One region of the Lysinibacillus sp. UBA5990 genome, then DNA from elsewhere that is predicted to be linked to it. Evidence: riboswitches for the same ligand, from Rfam matches in the RefSeq annotation. Region 1 holds a riboswitch; the other holds the start of a gene.
The links. Region 1 has a riboswitch for FMN ahead of ribE (riboflavin synthase). Riboswitches for the same ligand answer to the same signal wherever they lie in the genome.

Region 1 (6,755 bases):
AATGATAACAATCATCGAAGGGCTTGTCACACCAGCTTTAATCGCAGCATCTCCAATAATTAACCCTCCAACAACACTGATTGAGCCACTGATGGCACTAGGCAAGCGTAAGTTTGCCTCGCGGAACATTTCAAACATAAATAGCATCATCATTATTTCTAGTATCGTCGGAAATGGTAATCCCGTTCTAGATTCAACCACTGTCGCAAGTAGAAGATATGGGAGCTGCTCTTGATGATAAGTTGTTACGGCTAGCCAAAAACCAGGAAGTAACATACTGATCAGTATCCCAAATATTCGGAGCACCCGTTCCATTGAACTGACAATGATCGGATATTCATTGTCCTCAGATGTTTTAAAGAGCAGCATAATATTAGCGGGAATAATCATGGCATAGGAAACGCCATCGATCATTATTAATATTCGTCCCCTCATTAATGCTTGAAGAGCAAAATCTGGTCTTCCCGTATAATCGTGTCTAGGGAGAACTTTTGCCGTTTGTTCAATTGCCTCCATTAGCAAATCACCATTGACGACAATATCTGTATCAATTTTTTGTAATTGTAATCGGATTTGTTCTAGCATATTCAAATTCACAATGTCTTCCATATATAAAACGGCTACTGTTGTTTTAGAGCGTTGACCGATTTCTAATGTTTCTACACTAAATGAATTTGTAGGTAAACGTTTTCTTAATAAAGCAATATTAATAAATATATCTTCAATAAAATCATCTCTTGGTCCCTTTACAACTAGCTCAAGCGTTGTTTCCCCCGGCTCACGATTAGGTCTATTTGAAATATCACTGGAATAAATCAAGTGATCTTCCTCAAAATATAATAAGACATGGCCCTTGTAGACTCTTGTAATCATATCCTCCTTTTTAGTGACCTTTTGTAAATAGGGAACGTGAAGATGCTGTTCAATTAGCTCCTCTAACGTCTCATCAGAACCACTATTAAATAAGGATTGGACACGTTCGACCACAACTGTTTGAAGGAGTTCTTCGTCTATCATGGCATCACAGGTTATCATATGGACCGTATGTTGCTGAAATTTATACTGTTGGAATATCACATCAGCAGAGCGTTGAAATAGTGATTTCAACATTTTCAAATTCATCATTTGTTCCATTGAAATACTTCTCATCTCCTACTGAGCCTGCTCAAGTTTAGTACATTTATGAAAACTTCGACATGTAATAAATATACTTAGGCATATTTTTCCCATGGACATAAAAATTATTCAAGAAACAAATACTGTTATAATCTATTCAGGATGTCTTTAGCCAATCATTTTTTGTAGATTAGCCATCTCAATTGCCGAGATCGCGGAGTCATAGCCTTTATTACCCGATTTTGTTCCCGCACGCTCAATCGCCTGTTCAATATTTTCTGTTGTAACAATACCGAAAATAACTGGCACATTGGTTGTTAAGGAAACATTCGCAATACCTTTGGCAGACTCATTACATACATAGTCATAATGTGTCGTAGAACCACGAATAACAGTACCTAAACCAATAATGGCGTCATATTTCTTTGTCTCTGCTAATTGTTTCGCAATGAAAGGCACCTCAAAAGCTCCTGGCACCCATGCAACATCAATGGAAGCTTCATCTACACCGTGTCGTTTTAACCCATCCATTGCACCATCTAATAATTTACTTGTAATAAACTCATTGAATCGACCTACGACTACTGCAATTTTTAAATCCGTCCCAATTAATTGTGCTTCAAACGTTTGACCCATTTTTTATATCTCCTTCGTTTTTAGTTTGTTGTAAATGATTGACTACGATAAGCGGCTAACGCCTCAATAGAAATCATTTTTAATCCATGATGTGCTGCATACTTTGTCAATTCATCAAAGCGCATCATGTGACCATCGTCTCCCATAATTTCACAAATTACTCCAGCAGGAATACTGTGACAAAGCTTGGCTAAATCAATGCTCGCCTCCGTATGGCCTCTTCGCTCTAAGACACCATTATCCTTTGCGATTAGTGGAAAAATGTGTCCTGGTCGACGAAAATCAGTTTTTTTTGCCTGAGACTCCAGCATCTTTTGTATGGTGAAAGCTCGCTCAAAGGCACTAATCCCCGTTGTTGTGTCCATATGGTCGATACTTACGGTAAATGAAGTTTGATGGTTATCCGTATTATGCTGAACCATTGGGTGCAGATCTAATTTATATGCTAGCTCCTGCGAAATCGGTGTACAAATTAGACCTTTTCCATAAGTCGCCATAAAGTTTATCGTTTCCGGAGTGATAAATTCAGCAAGCGCCAGAAGATCCCCCTCATTTTCCCGATCTTCATCATCCACTACGACGATCACTTTCCCTTGTTTTAAATCCTCTATGGCATCTTCAATTGCATGTAGCACTATTTTTCATCTCCTCATTATGTGATCTTAAAAACCGTGTCGTGCCAAATAATCTCTTGTTATCATTGACTTGCCTTGCCCATCTTTCAAGACGTTTAAAATATATTTACCGACTAAATCTGTTTCAATATTGACGAATGCGCCCATTTTTTTCATACCTAAAATCGTTTCCTTATAAGTATGAGGAATCAGTGAAATAGTGACTTGATTCGTTTCAACCTGAAAGATTGTTAAGCTTGTGCCATCAATCGTTATGGAGCCTTTTGGAATACAGAAGCTTGTTAGTTCCTCAGACAATTCGATATCAATATAAACCGCGTTGGCCACTGGACGCTTTCGTAAAATCTTCCCAATGCCATCTATATGACCAGCAACAAAATGCCCCCCAAATCGCCCGTTAGCAGGCATGGCACGCTCCAAATTAACCCGATCACCTATTGTCAGCTGATGTAAATTTGTAGCTTTGACGGTTTCAGGCATAACATCCATCGTAAGCTCTTCATCCGTAAAATGGGTCACCGTTAAACAAACACCATTGACTGCTATACTGTCCCCTAACCCTACATCTTCAGCAACTTTAGATGATTGAACCGTAATTTTCATACTGTTCTTATTGCTTTGCAAGGCTTTAATAGTGCCAATATCCTCTACAATACCTGTAAACATTTCTTCACCTACTTTCACACTGATCTTTCGTAGCTTCTATCCATCGCTTTTGGGTTTCTATCCGTCTCCCTTCTAAAGCTTATATAAAACGAAAAACCCCTTTGACAAAGGGGTTTTGGGAGTATAAGACATCAATAAATAAGCCTACTTGGATATTCATTTTTTCCATAGACTATGATCTTATTTGTTCTTCTCCCATCCAGACTATCACTGTCGGTTTTGGATTTGCACCAAATCAGCTTGCGCTCACGGACTTTGAATTTCTTCATCACCGCCGATTGGGAATTTCACCCTACCCCGAAGAACATCTTCTATTCAATTGATTGGCTAAATAAAAAAACTTCCCAACATATTCGCGGGAAGCAGTGTCATAAATGCATAGTCAAATAGACCTTCTAAATTACATTGAATTTAAAAAGCTCGCACTTATACCCTTCTCCCATCCAGACTATTACTGTCGGTTTTGGATTTGCACCAAATCAGCTTGCGCTCACGGACTTTGAATGACTTCATCACCGCCGATTGGGAATTTCACCCTACCCCGAAGGATCATTTTATTTAGCTAGTTCTTACGATAACACTATTTAATTATATTATCTATACTTCTGTCTGTAATTTTTAAAAAAAGGGGCCACCTCTTGCTATAGAGGTGGCCCCTAAATCCTTTAATGGCTTATTTTTTGCACATAATCATCATAATTTCCCGAAAAGGCCGTCATCCCAGTTGGTGATAATTCAAGCAATTTATTGGCTAGCTTATTAAGAAAATAACGATCATGAGAAATGTATAATAAGGTGCCATCAAACTGCAATAGCGCCTCCTCCAATACTTCCTTGCTCAATAAATCAAGATGATTGGTCGGCTCGTCCATTATAAGTACATTGGCTTTTTGCAAAATAAGCTTTGCTAATGCTACACGTGCTTTTTCCCCACCGCTAAGGGAGGCTATCTTTTTAAATACATCCTCTTTCGTAAATAAAAAATTACCGAGTACTGATCGTATTTTTGCCTCTTCCATTGAAGGGAAAGTACTCCAAACCTCTTGTAATACCGTATTATTAGGATGTAATGTCTCTTGCTCCTGATCATAATAGCCTATTGTCACACCATTCCCCCATGCGATAACGCCACGGTCCGGTGTCAATTCATGTAATAACGCCTTTAATAGGGTTGATTTCCCAACACCATTGGGACCTACTAATGCAACCCGATCGCCTCTATACAAGGAAAACTCAATATCTTGCACTAATGTTTTCCTGCTATCTTCTAGCTGATAGGAGAGCACTACATCTTTTACCTTCAACACTTCTTTATGTGATTTCTTATCTGTAGCAAATGCCATTTGTGCGTGTTTTAGATCCTTGCGAGGCTTTTCAAGACGACTTATTCGTTCAAGCTGCTTCCTTTTATTCTTGGCGCTTTTTGAGGAAGTAGCCATCGCAATATTCCGCTCAATATAATTCTCCATTTTGACGATTTGCTGCTGCTGCATTGTATATTTCTTTTCCATTAATTCGCGATTTTTCGCCTTGCTTTCCACATACTTAGAGTAGTTACCGCTGTATTTTGTTCCATGGGTACGTTCAATCTCATAAATTTCATTGACAAGGGCATCTAAAAAATAACGATCATGAGAAATAACAAGAATAGCCCCCTGATAGCCACGTAAATAGCTTTCAAGCCAGTTTAAAGTCGCAAAATCTAAATGGTTAGTCGGTTCATCTAACAGCAACAAATCCGGCTGCTCTAATAAAATTTTAGCAAGTGCCAGTCTAGTTTTCTGTCCGCCACTTAATGATGCGACAAGTGTGTTTGTCGGCGTACTCCCAAAGCCCATTCCATTTAACATACTATTTATTTTTGCCTCGACATCATAGCCACCTTGCTGTGAAAACCAATCTGATTTGCTCGCATATTTCTTCATAACTTGTTCCAGCTTTTCAGGGTCATTTATGCAGGAAGGCTCACCCATCTGCATTTCCAGCTCTCGAAGTTCCTTTTCAGCCTCTTGAAGCTCAGTAAATGCGCCAAGCATTTCTGTCCAAATCGTATGGTCTGGCTGTAACCCACTATCTTGTCGCAAATAACCTAGTTTAATTCCCTTCCCTATAAAAATGTCGCCTTCATCATAAGAAAGATCCCCTGTAATGATCTTTAGTAGTGTTGATTTTCCTGCTCCATTTACACCTATAAGTCCAATCCGATCGCCACGTTCCAATTTCATTGATATCTTTGAAAGAATCGGATCTCCCAAGTAGCTCTTACTAATTCCATTTAATTGAAGTATCATTTTTTCAATCTCCTTATTTATTTTATCCATTACTACTAAGCTAATTGCTCAAGAAATAAATGGACATATAAGGTTACACATCACTTTTCACTCCTTTCAAACACAAAAAAAGGCGCCGTCATAAACGGCACCTTACAAACATCCCTATAATCAATAGGGCATGTTAAATTTTACAATTAAACAAAAAAACGCCGTTACGTACCGGCGTCTAGCAATCTATTCATCCCATTTAATTGGGCATCAATCTGTTAGAAATAAAGAAGGCAAAAAGCACCGGAATCTGTATCGATATGAAATTTGCTTAAAAAAGGGCACACTTCTCCCTTAGCCAGCAAATCCCCACAAAGATTGTAAGATTTTACCTCTGATTCAGTTAAACCTTTCGCACAAACAGTTTCCAATTACTTCGCCCTCCCTTCGAATTTATAATACCAATTAATCTATCATATTTTTTTTTAGAATACAAATGTCCTGCCGCATTTTTATAGTATAAATGCCTTGGAATATATCATTCCTATCGTTAAACTTGAGAATATATTGGAACTTACTATTCTTAAAATCGTTCCTGTACAAGTGACTATTCAGTCCACTAGTTTGGAGGTCATTCCATTGCAATATTTAAGAAACATAACGTATAAACAACGTATTTTCTACGCCTTGTTATTACTTAGCTGTGCCCTTTCCATTTTTTTCGTTCATCATAATGAACAATTTTATGATCGACCCATTGCTGAAATTCTAAAAGTCAAAGTGGCAGATTCTGAGCCAATAACAGATATGTATGATAATGACGATATGTTGTATACACAGCAAATTAAAGCTGTGCTTAAAAATGGGCAGCACAAAGGACAAATAATTGATTTGACGAATGACTATTCATCATCCGGAGCCTTTGATCAGGAATACCATGTCGGCAATGAAATCTTTGTCGCCATAGATGAACATTCAACAAAATCAGAGTTAACGGGCTCTATTCTCGATTTGAAACGAGATCAAACAATTATGATGATCGCTTGGATTTTTATCTTTGCGCTACTTATCATCGGTAAACGACAAGGTTTATTTGCCATTATTAGCTTAGTCGTAAATGCCTGCATTTTAACATTTGCATTAGATCTTTACGTAAAGCATGGCAGCCTCAATTTATTATTCATAAGTGGGGTTTGTGTCCTATTATTTACCATTATTTCGTTGTTACTGATTAGTGGTTTGAAGACGAAAACATATGCAGCGATTATATCTACACTTTTAGGGACAATGATAGCCCTCATAATTAGCACAGCTGTGATGTGGTTAACAGGGGAAAACGGTCTACGCTATGAGGAAATGCAATTTTTAACACGTCCCTACCGAACCGTCTTTATAGCTGGTTTATTTATTGGTTCACTTGGGGCTGTTATGGATGTCGCCA
Region 2 (6,755 bases), 250 kb from region 1:
CGACAATTCTCCCCTAAATCTGTCGGTGCTAAGTCAAAATAACCTCCACTATCATTTAGCTCAAGTGTCGGATGCCCCTTTTCATCTAGCTTAAAAAGGAAAAATTCTGGCTCTGGGCCCAAGTTAAAGGAAGTGAAGCCTAACTCCTCCATTTCCTTTAAAACGCGCTTTAAATTAGAGCGTGGGTCTCCTTCAAATGGTGAGCCATCTGGCCTTGCAATATCGCAAATAAGACGTGCCACCTTACCCTTTTCAGCTGTCCAAGGAAAAATTACGAATGTATTGAAATCTGGTCTTAAATACATATCTGACTCCTCTATACGTACAAAGCCTTCAATCGAAGAGCCATCAAACATGACTTTATTGTCTAAAGCTTTCTCTAATTGACTCACAGGTATCTCTACATTTTTAATCGTTCCTAATATATCAGTAAATTGTAGGCGAATAAACTTCACATTTTCTTCCTTTACTCGGCGTATAATACCTTCTTTTGTATAATGTTTCATTTTCCACCACTCCAATGTAAATTTAGTTAACACATTTTTTTATGACTGCTTTTAAAATACATCACTTTTTTATTTTCAGCAATATATATGTAAGGTTTTATAACATCGTTTTTTTAGAATATATTCATCTTGATTTTCGATACATAAAAAGGCGTACCCATTTACTTAATGGATACACCTTATATATATATTTAATATTGTAATAGCATATTTACGAACACTACGAGAATGACAACAGGTACTATGACTAACATTAATATCCTGTAAATCGAATAATACCCTTGACCCATTTGGCTTCCCATTAGCAGTTCTCTTTTCACAAATTCCTTATCCACGACATATGCGATAAAAATTGCAATGAACAAGTTACCCAATGGTAGCATTAAGTTTGATACTAAAAAGTCAGTTGCATCAAAAATATTCTTTCCAAAAACGGATACATCCGCTAGCAGGCTAGAGGAAAGAGATGCTGGAATGGCCGCAAGAAAGACGACTACACCAAGACATGAAGTCCATACCAAGCGAGACTTCTGACTATTTTCCATAAATGCCGCAACAATAATTTCGTATAAACTAAACGAGGACGTTAATGTGGCAAATAAGAATAATAATAAAAACATCGCTAAAAATACTTCCCCAAATGGCATTTGGCTAAATGCTGTCGGTAGCACCATAAATAACAAGCCCGGCCCAGCTGCCGGCTCTAAATCAAAAGCAAATACAACCGGGAAAATAGCTAGTCCAGCTAAAAATGAAACAAGTACCGTCAGCATAACCACGGAGCCTGCTGAATTCGGTAGACTCACATCTTTTTTGAGGTAGGAACTATATGTAACAAGACAAGAAAATCCAACTGCTAATCCAAAGAATGATTGCCCTAAAGCTTCTAATAAAGCTTTTCCGGTAATATTCGAGAAATCAGGCCATAAAAAGAATTTTACCCCTTCCATGGCGCCATCTAATGTGACAGCACGTATCACTAGGACAATGAACATAATAAAGAGCAATGGCATCATCCATTTATTCGCCTTTTCAATACCATTTTGAACACCTAATGAAATTACAAGTACGTTTGCTAATGTAAACAAAGCCAAACCTACAAGTGTAATCCACGGTGTACCAATTATTTTTCCAAATAGTTCTCCAGGATCAATAGCCGGATCAATGACAGCACCCGCTACTCCTAGCCCGCTATAAATAAAAATCCAGCCCCCGACAACGCTATAAAATGTTAGTAATAAAAAACATCCGAGAACACCCATGCGGCCAATCCATGCCCATCCTTTTTTCGTAGGAGCAATTTTTTTATAGGCAGTGATTGCCTCTGACTGTGTACCTCGTCCTAAAATATACTCAGATAATAGCATTGGGAGCCCAATTAACAATGTAAACAGTACAAAGATTAAGAAAAACGCGCCACCGCCACTTTGCCCAGTTACATACGGGAGCTTCCAAATCGCTCCTAGTCCAATTGCAGCACCTGCTGATGCTAAAATAAATCCTAACTTACTAGACCACTGTCCTTTTTTTCCACTCATCTCTTCAAACTCCTCAAACTTTCTAAACTCTTCTCTAATTTTACATGAAAATATAGCTTTCGACTAGGTTTTACTAAAAAAGAACTAGTGTTAATTTGACTACCCATTACCTTTTTCTATTTTTCTTTCTACATTCCACCCCATAAAAAAACCTCGAGTTGATCCCTCGAGGTTTAGTACAATTTATTTTGTTATATACATAGAACGCTGGCGGTCAATCCATTTACGCATCGTCGTAAATAATAACGCCATAATTCCCGTTAATAAAATACCTTTGACAATATTAAATGGTAAAATACCAGCGACAATCATTTTATAAAGTGAATCACCTACAACAGGCTCCATCCCTAAGAAGTAAGTGTACATTGGTAAAAATACAGCATAGTTTAAAACACTCATTCCTACTGCCATCACAACTGTTCCCATTGCTAAACCTCCAACAAGACCAGCGATTGTTTTAAAGCGATTAAAAATAAAGCTTACTGGCAAGATAAATAAAATACCTGTTACAAAATTAGCCATATGCCCTACCGGAACGCCTGTTGGAGTGCCTGAGAAAATCCAATCCAACACATTTTTAAACAATTCTACTAAAATACCAGCTACAGGTCCCATCGTGATTGCTGCAAGTAAGGCAGGCATATCACTGAAGTCCACTTCCAAAAATGCTGGGAATGGCGGAATTGGGAAATTAAAAAGCATTAATAAAAACGAAATACTGCTCAGCATACCAATCGTAATAAACGATTGAAGTTTGACATTTTTCTTCATAGAAAACTCTCTCCTCTTTGCTGATTCAATCTCGCAAGAAGAAAGGTGACGATCTTTCAATTGTTTCATGAAAAAACCCTTATGCGTTTAATAAAGCATAAGGGAGAAAGGCATAACGAATAAGCGTCCTCATTTACTATTTTTGAGCACTGTTTGATAAGCCATACAAAAAAGCGCTCGGTCATAGTTCATTTCATGACAATGAATGACGATCGTACCTTCATCTTCTCCCATCCAGACTTTAACTGTCGGCCTTGGAATTTCACCAAGTCAGCCATGCGAAAATTCGCACAGGTCGCGGGCTGAAGAGTTTAACATAAATCAAACGAGCTAATGAATGTATTCACTAGCGATTTATGACTCTATTACCGCCGGTCGGGATTTTCACCCTGCCCCGAAGATGAATCATATTATTTTATTCTACAGCTTTACTATAAAGAATTACTAAGTAAAAGTAAATAGTTCTGCTCAAAAAAATCCGATTAAATTGCTATGCTTTATAAATAGAAAAGGCACTCCCGCCATGCAGGAATGCCTCTCTTGTTTTTTTCTTCCTTCGACTATGGTAAAAACTGTTTATTCGGTCCCACTGGCTTTGGTAAATAACCCTTCAAATCAAACCCTTCCCAGCTTTCTTGCACAACATTATCTAAAAGTAGCTGTTGATTAAAGCTAGCAGCAGTTAACATCATGGCCTCAATTAATTGAGTTGCTTGTATTGGTTCCATAGATGTTAAATCAAGTGGAATATCAAAAGTAACAACTACACCTTCTGCTTGTTCAGTGACTGTGTATGTTACATTTTCAGGCACTACGGATGTATAGACATCATCATTTTTATTTTTCATCATTGTAAGTGCCTCTGTGACTGTCTCAAAAGATTGACGGAAATCTGGTGATAAATATTCTGCACCATTGGTATCATGGTACAAGTAATAATTAAAGTTCTTTGCATTCGTTAATGACATTGCTTGACTTGGCTCACCTTCTTGAGAAAACTCATATAGGGTTCCATCTTCATTTTGGATTTCTACTTCGGTATATTCAGAGTTCGAGAATGTATCTTCCATTGTGCCTTTATATTCATTCACTGTAGCAGAGGCAACATCATAGTCATTCTCTTTTGGCAAGACATGGATGAGCTTATCTTCCTTTTCCTTCAGCTCTCCTTTATAAGGATGATACTCTGTAAATCCTTTAGCCTCCTCGTCAATTTGAGGAGCATACTTTTCATACATCCGTAGGGTAGAAGGCTTCTCTTCTCCAAAATCAGTAGCCACACGTTCATTTGGTATCACATACGTCATAGGAACACTTTCCGCATCACGCCCTGCCAAACCAATACGGAATACGACAGCATCTTTTACATCCTCCTCATAGACAGATGTACGTAAAGATAAAATGCGCTCATGTTCGGCGACAATACTTTTGGAATCCAGCACTTCATCCTGCGTTGCCGCTTCCTTTGCTGCTGAATCCTCTTGCATCGTAGAATACTGTGCCGTTTCAGGAATACTCGCTTGATCTTTTTGCTCACCTTGGTTGTTCTTCAATATTGTGCTAACTAGTATTGTTAGCACAAAAACTGCGGCTACACTCATATAAATCTGCATATTACGTACTTTTGATTTTGTCGCAGGCTTTTTAATAATAGCATCTTCCTGTTGAGATGGTTCATCATCTATAGGTTCTTGCATAGCTTCTTGAAGGTGGATATTATCTTGCAAGCGAGCATCCGCCATTAACCGATTTAATATATCTTCTTTCGAACGGTGGTCAGAAAGCTTAGGGGCATTGTTCAGTACATGTTCAAGCTGCTCATCATCAAATGGCTTATGTGTCATTGCCGTTTCGCCTCCTGTTCTCTGATCGGCTGTAGCTGTTGCCTTAAAAATTTAATGGCTCGATGCTGGGTTGTTTTTACCTTCGCTTCTGTCCAATCAAGTATTTGCGCCGTTTCTGCAATCGATAAATCCTGGAAATAGCGCATAATAATGACCATTTTTTGATCGCCAGTACAGTTTTCTAATGCTGACTCTACTTGCATAAATTCATCACTGGCCTGTAGCATTTCCTCCGGTGATGGTGTGTTTGAATGGAGCTGTTCCGTTTCCCAGTCAAAGAAATCAAGCGAATGCTTCTGACGCACAGCTTGCTTTCTAAAATGATCAATCGCAACATTTTTGGCTATTGCAAAAAGCCATGTTTTCTCACTACTATTGCCTGCAAATTGATCATATGAGCGCAATACTCTTACATAAACTTCATGCGCTAAATCCTCAGCAAGTGTACGGTTTTTTACTAGATAAATTAGAAACTGGAACACGTCTTGATGATAGGCATCGTATAGTCGATGGAACACGGAGTCATTCAATGCACTCCACCCCCGTTCTATATTATTTGTCGTCTTACATTCGCAGAAGTTACAGTCAACTAATAACAAACCATGTTATTAATCGAATGGTAAATAAAATGTGAAGGTAGTACCTTCCTTAAGCACACTATCTACCATAATATTTCCTGAGTGTGCCTTTATAATATTTCGTGCAATGGCTAAGCCAAGTCCCGTACCCCCCTTAGATCGAGTACGTGCCTTATCTGCTTTATAAAAGCGTTCAAAGACATAAGGTAAATCATCTTGAGGAATGCCATGTCCTGTATCTTGAACAGAAATTTTAGCGAATGTTGGCTCCTGCTCCACTTTTACTGTGACAGATCCCTCGTCCGTATGTCTTAGTGCATTGTCGACTAAATTTGTGAGTACTTGCTCAATGCGATCCTCATCTATATTAATCATCGCATCGTCATTAAATTCACTATCAAATAGTAGACGAATATGCTTTTCTTTTGCAACCTGTGCAAATTTGTGAGTAATACGTTCGAATGTAGAATTAATTGGTAATTCATCTTTATAGAGCGTCATATGTCCCGATTCCATGCGTGCTAAATCTAATAAATCCGTGACAAGGCGACCCATTCGTTTGGATTCATCATAAATAATTTTAGTTATTTCATTACGTTCTTCCTGATCTTGAATAAAATCATCATCCATCAATGCTTCAGAGTAGCCTTGAAGCATGGCGATTGGAGTCCGCAATTCATGAGAGACGTTCGCAATAAAATCGGATCGAAGTTTTTCTAGGCGATGTTGTTCAGTCATATCACGAATAACAGCGACTGCACCACGAATGATTTCTCCACTATAAAGAGGACTAATTGTAAACGTATAGTAATTACCGTCCATTTCAATTTCCTCTTCTAGCTTATCCTCAAACATTAGTACATGGTCCAGCATATGATACAGCTCTGGCGGTATTGGCTTAGCACTTTGTGAGCCTTTGTTTACAAACCATTTTTGCATCAGACGTTCCGCTGGTGGATTACTTAATAATATTGTACGGTCGCGATTAAATGTGATCACTGCATCTGTCATGGATGTCAAAATATTGGATAACTGTTCATTCTCTTGATTGATGACCTCTAAATTATGCTTTAATTGACGACCCATTTGATTGAAAGCAACTGCCAGCTGTCCAATTTCATCATTTTGAGTCGTAGGCATTTTCGCTTCAAAATTCCCTTTTGCAATTTCAAATGCCAGCTCACGCATTTTTCTAAGTGGTGAAGTAATACGTGAAGACAAGAAGAACGCAAAAAATGTAGTCAAGACAAATGCTATGAAAGCTGCCAAAAAGACAATTTTCGTCGTTTCCTTGGACGTTTTATGTAGGGCATCGGGGCTTTGATAGATGAAAACTGCTCCATGTACAGCATTCTCTACATTTAATGGGAAACCAAGTACAACGTAAGATTCCATTTTCTCTTGATCTGTAGAGGAGGGCATCATCATTTCTTTAGTAATTGGTTCATCTGATTGAAAAACTTCACGGAAAGATTTATTTGCCAAAATAGTATCTTGAATTTCCTTTTTATTGAGTCC

Region 2: another riboswitch for FMN. It lies ahead of B3D94_RS14085 (ECF transporter S component); the one in region 1 lies ahead of ribE (riboflavin synthase).

The regions. Positions count from the first base shown of each region.
Region 1 is NZ_DJAY01000015.1:571,678-578,432, reverse strand. Features, by position in the region: gene B3D94_RS15315 (spore germination protein) at 1-1,134, opposite strand, end outside; gene ribE (6,7-dimethyl-8-ribityllumazine synthase) at 1,285-1,752, opposite strand; partial or broken gene ribB (3,4-dihydroxy-2-butanone-4-phosphate synthase) at 1,797-2,387, opposite strand; gene ribE (riboflavin synthase) at 2,415-3,053, opposite strand; FMN riboswitch at 3,237-3,362, opposite strand; FMN riboswitch at 3,481-3,606, opposite strand; gene B3D94_RS15295 (ABC-F family ATP-binding cassette domain-containing protein) at 3,719-5,344, opposite strand; gene B3D94_RS15290 (YibE/F family protein) at 5,954-6,755, shown strand, end outside.
Region 2 is NZ_DJAY01000015.1:318,889-325,643, reverse strand. Features, by position in the region: gene glnA (type I glutamate--ammonia ligase) at 1-506, opposite strand, end outside; gene B3D94_RS14090 (sodium-dependent transporter) at 698-2,044, opposite strand; gene B3D94_RS14085 (ECF transporter S component) at 2,228-2,815, opposite strand; FMN riboswitch at 3,034-3,221, opposite strand; gene B3D94_RS14080 (RNA polymerase subunit sigma) at 3,376-4,659, opposite strand; gene sigX (RNA polymerase sigma factor SigX) at 4,656-5,189, opposite strand; gene B3D94_RS14070 (ATP-binding protein) at 5,268-6,755, opposite strand, start outside.